2 regions of the Streptomyces sp. NPDC002698 genome follow, and region 2 is predicted to be linked to the other one. Evidence: riboswitches for the same ligand, from Rfam matches in the RefSeq annotation. Region 2 holds a riboswitch; the other holds the start of a gene.

Region 1 (3,204 bases), on a different contig from region 2:
GGCACGAAGGGGTGGAGCTGCCCGAACTCGGGCCAGGTGACCGGCTCCATCTCGGTGGTCGCGTTGAGCTTCATGGTGCAGGAGCCCAGCGGGATCATGCCGCGGTCGAGCGCGTAGTCGCGGTCGGAGAGCTTGCGCAGGTAGCGCAGCATCGCCGTCTCGGAGCGGTGGTCGTGGAACACGGGGTGCGTGAGGTACTCGTCGGTGCGCAGCAGCGCGGCCGGCAGGGTGTCCTCGGCGCTCGCGTCCAGCGCCTCGACGTCGCCCTCGACGCCGAACGCGGTCCACACGGCGGCGAGCTGCTCGCGCGTGGTCGTCTCGTCGCACGAGATCGACACCTGGTCGGCGTCGACGGGGTGGAGGTTGACGCCGTTGGCGCGGGCGGCGGCCACGATCGCGGCGGCGCGGCCCGGGACCCGCACGGTGAGCGTGTCGAAGTACGCGCCGTACACGACCTCGACGCCGCCGGCGGTGAGACCCGCGGCCAGGACGGTGGCGTAGCGGTGGGTACGCCGTGCGATGGTCCGCAGGCCCTCGGGGCCGTGGTAGACGGCGTACATGCCGGCCATCACGGCGAGCAGCACCTGGGCGGTGCAGATGTTGCTGGTCGCCTTCTCCCGGCGGATGTGCTGCTCACGCGTCTGCAGGGCGAGGCGGTACGCCTTGTTCCCGTCGGCGTCCACGGACACACCGACGAGACGGCCGGGAAGGCTGCGCGCGAAGTTCTCGCGGACCGCCATGTAGCCGGCGTGCGGACCGCCGAAGCCCATCGGGACACCGAAGCGCTGCGTCGTACCGACCGCGATGTCCGCGCCGAGCTCGCCGGGCGAGGTCAGCAGGGTCAGGGCGAGCAGATCGGCGGCGACGGTGACGACCGCGCCCAGCTCGTGCGCCTGCTGGATGACCGGCTTGATGTCGCGTACGGCACCGGAGGCGCCCGGGTACTGGATCAGCACGCCGTTGATCTCGCGCCCGGCGAGGTCGGCCGGGATGCCGTCGGCGAGGTCGGCGACGACGATCTCGACACCGGTCGGCTCGGCACGGGTCTCTATGACGGCGATGGTCTGCGGGAGCGCGTCCGCGTCGACCAGGAAGAGGCCCTTCTTGTTCTTGCCCATCCGGCGGGACAGCGCCATGGCCTCGGCGGCGGCGGTGCCCTCGTCGAGGAGGGAGGCGCCGGAGGTCGGCAGCCCGGTCAGCTCGGCGACGACGGTCTGGAAGTTCAGCAGCGCCTCGAGACGGCCCTGCGAGATCTCCGGCTGGTACGGCGTGTACGCGGTGTACCAGGCAGGGTTCTCCATGACGTTGCGCAGGATCACCGGCGGCGTGAACGTGCCGTAGTAGCCGAGGCCGATCATCGAACCGAGCACCTGGTTGCGGTCCGCGAGGGAGCGGAGCTCGGCCAGTACCTCGGCCTCGGTGCGCGCGGCCGGCAGCTTCAGGGCCTCGGCGTTCTTGATCACATCCGGCACCGCGGCGGCCGTCAGCTCGTCGAGCGAGCCGTATCCGACCTGCGCGAGCATCTTGGCCCGGGCTTCGGAGTCGGGTCCGATGTGGCGCTGCTCGAAGGGAATTCCCTGTTCGAGCTCGGAGAGCGGAATGCGAGGGGCGGTCATGGCGGAGGCCTCCTGGTCTGACGCGACCTTCGAGGGGCACCCCGGCACGGGCACCCCGATGGCCTCCCCCTCTGTCATCTCAACCTGAGAGTTTCACCGGATGGTCCCGTGGACGATCCGGCTTTCACCGTCGGTGAGGGCGGAGGCCATCGGCACCCGCCCTGCTTTCCAGAGTGACCTCGTCCGTGCGGTACGTGAGCCTGAGAGATTCCGGGGAGGAGTTGCTCCTTCGGCGCCTCCGGTGAAATCCGGAGAACTCTCCCGCACGGGATCAGCAGCCACTTGCCAGCCTACCAGCGAGGACACGACGGCAGCCTTCGAGTGGCCACCTTCACAAATGTGCTCTTTTGTAGTACTTACGGATGAGTTTGCGACCACTGGAGGGACCGTGCAGACCGACATCGATCCGCGCAACCTGATCGGCCGCAAGGCGTTCGACAGCAACGGCACCAAGATCGGCACGATCGACGAGGTCTACCTCGACGACGCGACCGGTGTCCCGGAGTGGGCGGCCATACGCACCGGGCTGTTCAGCAGGGACGCCTTCGTGCCCCTGGAACCCAGCGAGATCGTCGAGGGGACCCTGCGCATCCCCTTCGACCGGGCCCTGATCAAGGACGCCCCCGACTTCGGCGTCGGGCGGCATCTCTCCCCCGAACAGGAGCTCCAGCTCTACCACCACTACGGACTCGACGTGGCGTCCCCTCCGCCCCCGGACCGGGACTTCGGCCGGCTCGCGGGGTCGGAGGACACCTGATCCCCAGGGCCGGGGCCGTGCGTCCCGACCGCTGACACCGACGGCCCGGGACCGGCCGGCAGCCCGCCGGCGTCCTCGGGTCTTCGCTCCACCAGGGGCAGCGGGTCGGCCGGTTCCAACCGCGCGTCGTCCGTCCGGAAGGTCCGCACCCGGCCGGGCCCGGAGTACGGCGTCTCGAACCGCACCGTGACCCGTCCCAGCCCGCTCCCCTGCACCCAGCCGTGTCCGAACTCGGCATGCCGCACATCGTGCCCGGAGGGCCACCGCCGCTCCGCCGGCACCGTCTCCCCGTCCGCGGCGGCCGCCTCGGCCGGTTCGTCCGCGGCGTGCTCCTCGGCCGCAGGCTCCCCCGCGGCCGCAGCCTGCGCCTGCGCGAACAGGTCCTCCTGCGTGTAGTCGGCGAGCCCGGTGACGCCGACCCCCAGCAGACGGACGCCACCGGTCGTGTCCACGCCCTCCAGCAGCCGGGCGGCGGCCTCCCGGACGACTCCGGGGTCGTCCGTGGGCCCCCGCAGCGTCTCGGACCGGGTCAGCGTCGAGAAGTCGTACCGGCGCACCTTCAGCACGATGGTCCGGCCCGACAGTCCGGCCCGGCGCAGCCGCCGCACGCACCGGTCCGCGAGCCGCTGCACCTCCAGCCCCACCCGGACCCGGTCGTGGATGTCCACGTCGTACGTGTCCTCGACCGACACGGACTTGGTCTCCCGCTCGGCCACCACGGGCCGCTCGTCGTGGGCCAGCGCCATCGCGAACAGCGCGTGCCCATGGGCCTTGCCCAGCAGCCGTACGAGCTCGTCCTCGCCCGCTTCGGCGAGCTCCTCGACGGTGGTG
Region 2 (3,204 bases):
CGATCGTGCTCCGCCGGGGGAAGCAGTCGAGAGCCGGGAACCGCCGCGCGGGGCGGCCGAGGGCCCCGCGCGGCGGGCGTGCGGTCCGGCCGGGCACTCCCGGCGCGGGTGCCGTTCAGTGACCGTGCAGGTAGAAGGGGCGCACCTGGGCACGCATCCAGTCGCCGACCGGGTCCTGCGTCACGTCGAGAAGGACCAGGTTCACCGGAATGCCGACCGGCACGCGGCCGAGAGCACGGCCCAGGGCGTCCAGCGGCAGGGCACGGGCGTCGCCCTCCCACGCCGCGAGCTCGACGCCGATGAACATGACCGGTTCGTCGCCCTCGACGCTGGCCAGACAGCGGCGGGCGCTCAGGACGACACCCGTCGCGGCGAACTCCGCCGAGGCCGCGGCGAGGAAGTCCACCGGATCGTCCTGCCAGTCGGGCTCGAAGAGCCGCACCCGGCCGCCGCTGGCCGCCCCGTCCAGTTCGGTCCGCCCGGCCCGGCACAGTTCGGCCACGGCCATGGGCGGCAGCGGCACGCCGACCACGCCGTCCGGGTTCACCACGATGCCGACCTGCGGGGGAAGTCCGCGGGCGAACTCCACGGCGGGCGCGATCGTGTACGACATGTGACCGCCGACGACCTGGCGGAACTGCTCCTCGGAGCTGAAGACGGGGACGAAGGCCTGGCCCCCGATGTCCATCGTGGGCAGATCGAGCGGACCGCTGTTCGGGCCGCCGCCATTGGGCAGCGGCACCCATACGAAGCTGCGGCCGAGCACCTCGACGATGCGAGCGCCCGCCGAGGGCCCGGGTACGCCCAGGGAGGAGGACAACACCTCCTCCAGCTCGTTGCCGGGCCAACCGCCGTGCGGATGGGGGTGCGCCTGTGCCGGAAAGTCCATCTGTCTACCGCCCGCTTCGAACCACTGTTCCGGCTGGAAAGGTTAGTGGGCCACCGTGACCGGTCAGTGGCCGAAGTCGATCCTGCGCAGCACGTCCGCCGCGTCCCGGTCGATCAGTACCGCCGAGCCGCACCCCTCGGGCAGGTCTCCCGTCTCGGCGGAGCGCAGCAGCCGGGCGATCGCGCCGCGGTGGCGGGCGAAGGCGTAGCGCGAGACGCCCCGGCCCCGCTCGCGCTGGCCGTCCAGCGCGGTGCCGGGTGTGACGTCGAGCAGCAGCAGGTGCAGCGCGCCGCCACGGCGCCGGGCCTCGCGGGCGAGCCAGCGGCGCACCCAGGTCTGCGTACCGCAGTCGTGCACGACGAGTCCGCCGCCCTCGCGCAGGGCGCGGCGCAGGCCGGCGTAGTGCGCGAGGCGGACGAGGGGACGGTAGACCGCGTACGGCAGCAGGCCGGGCATCCGGCCGTCCCAGCGCTCGCGGGTGTCCTGGGAGTCGACGCGGGCGCCCCGCACGGCCCGCCGCATCAGCGTCGACTTGCCGCTGCCGGGCAGCCCGGCGACGACGACGAGGTCCTGCGCCCCGAAGCGGAGGCCGTGCGGACTGCGCCCGACCCGGTCGCGGAGATCCCGCACGACGACCGCGGGACGCGCTCCGCGAGCCTCCCGGGCCCGTGCGCCGGGCTGCTCGGGCAGCGCGAGACCCGAGGTCGTCGCGTACGCCCTGGTCCTGTTCACCGTGACCGTCCTCCCCTTGGATGTGGAGTCCCATCCCCGTCGAGTGTAAAGAGAAGGTAATGCCCGGCGCTTCCCATTTCCGTACGCGGACTGCCACAGCCCCGTCACAGATGGCGGGCTGCCGTGATCCGACAGCGCGTGCGATGATGGCCGCGCCAACTGCATACCGGCCGCTTGAATCCGCGCGGGAGAGTCCTGGGTACGTGTACCCGGGCGCCGAAGGAGCAAGTCCCTCCCTTGAATCTCTCAGGCACCGTTACCGCGCGGGCGAGGCACATCTGAAAAGCGGGCCGCTCCGGCGGCTCCACCCAAGGTGCAAGTCAGGACCACCGATTCGTGTGGTCGTGATGAACCTCTCAGGTTCCGATGACAGATGGGGAGGAACGACCTCGCCGTCATGCCTTGGGAGCCAGACCGATGAGCAGCAACGCACCCCGTCACACCGCGCTCGATGCCCTGCATCGTTCGCTCGGCGCGACCATGACCGACTTCGCGGGCTGGGACATGCCCCTGCGCTACGGCTCGGAGCGTGACGAGCACGTCGCCGTCCGCACGAAGGCCGGTCTCTTCGACCTCTCCCACATGGGCGAGATCACCGTCACCGGCCCCGAGGCCGCGGCCCTCCTGAACCACGCGCTGGTCGGCAACATCGCCACCGTCGGCGTCGGCCGCGCCCGCTACACCATGATCTGCCAGGAGGACGGCGGCATCCTGGACGACCTGATCGTCTACCGGCTGGCCGAGCACGAATACATGGTCGTCGCCAACGCCTCCAACGCCCAGGTGGTGCTGGACGCGCTGACCGGGCGTGCCGCCGGTTTCGACGCCGTGGTGCGCGACGACCGTGACGCGTACGCGCTGATCGCCGTGCAGGGCCCCGAGTCCCCCGGCATCCTCAAGGCGGTCACCGACGCGGACCTCGACGGCCTGAAGTACTACGCGGGCCTGCCGGGCACGGTGGCCGGCGTCCCTGCCCTGATCGCCCGCACCGGCTACACCGGCGAGGACGGCTTCGAGCTGTTCGTCGCCCCCGCCGACGCCGAGAAGGTGTGGCAGGCGCTCACCGACGCGGGCACCCCGGCCGGTCTCGTGCCCTGCGGCCTGTCCTGCCGCGACACGCTGCGCCTGGAGGCCGGCATGCCGCTGTACGGGCACGAGCTGACCACCGCGCTGACCCCCTTCGACGCGGGCCTCGGCCGGGTCGTGAAGTTCGAGAAGGACGGTGACTTCGTGGGGCGCGCGGCCCTGACCGAAGCCGCCGAGCGTGCCGCCTCCGAGCCGCCGCGCGTGCTCGTCGGGCTGATCGCCGAGGGCCGCCGCGTGCCGCGCGCCGGGTTCTCGGTCGTCGCAGGCGGCGAGGTGATCGGCGAGGTCACCTCCGGCGCCCCGTCCCCGACCCTGGGCAAGCCGATCGCCATGGCGTACGTCGACGCCGCGCACGCCGCGCCGGGCACGACCGGTGTGGGCGTGGACATCCGGGGCAGCCACGAACCGTACGAGGTCGTGGCGCTGCCGTTCTACAAGCGGCAGAAGTGACACTGGTCCGCACCGGCCGGACATGAACCGGACGCCCGTCGGGCGCC

The links. Region 2 has a riboswitch for glycine ahead of gcvT (glycine cleavage system aminomethyltransferase GcvT). Riboswitches for the same ligand answer to the same signal wherever they lie in the genome.
Region 1: another riboswitch for glycine. It lies ahead of gcvP (aminomethyl-transferring glycine dehydrogenase); the one in region 2 lies ahead of gcvT (glycine cleavage system aminomethyltransferase GcvT).

What each region holds. Positions count from the first base shown of each region.
Region 1 covers NZ_JBIAQM010000004.1:9,792-12,995, reverse strand. Annotated here, with positions in the region: gene gcvP (aminomethyl-transferring glycine dehydrogenase) at 1-1,616, opposite strand, end outside; glycine riboswitch at 1,795-1,890, opposite strand; gene ACFYW9_RS07125 (PRC-barrel domain-containing protein) at 2,005-2,373, shown strand; gene ACFYW9_RS07120 (DNA polymerase IV) at 2,298-3,204, opposite strand, start outside.
Region 2 covers NZ_JBIAQM010000007.1:295,184-298,387, forward strand. Annotated here, with positions in the region: gene ACFYW9_RS13845 (enhanced serine sensitivity protein SseB) at 116-889, opposite strand; gene ACFYW9_RS13850 (AAA family ATPase) at 953-1,621, opposite strand; glycine riboswitch at 1,797-1,893, shown strand; gene gcvT (glycine cleavage system aminomethyltransferase GcvT) at 2,039-3,157, shown strand.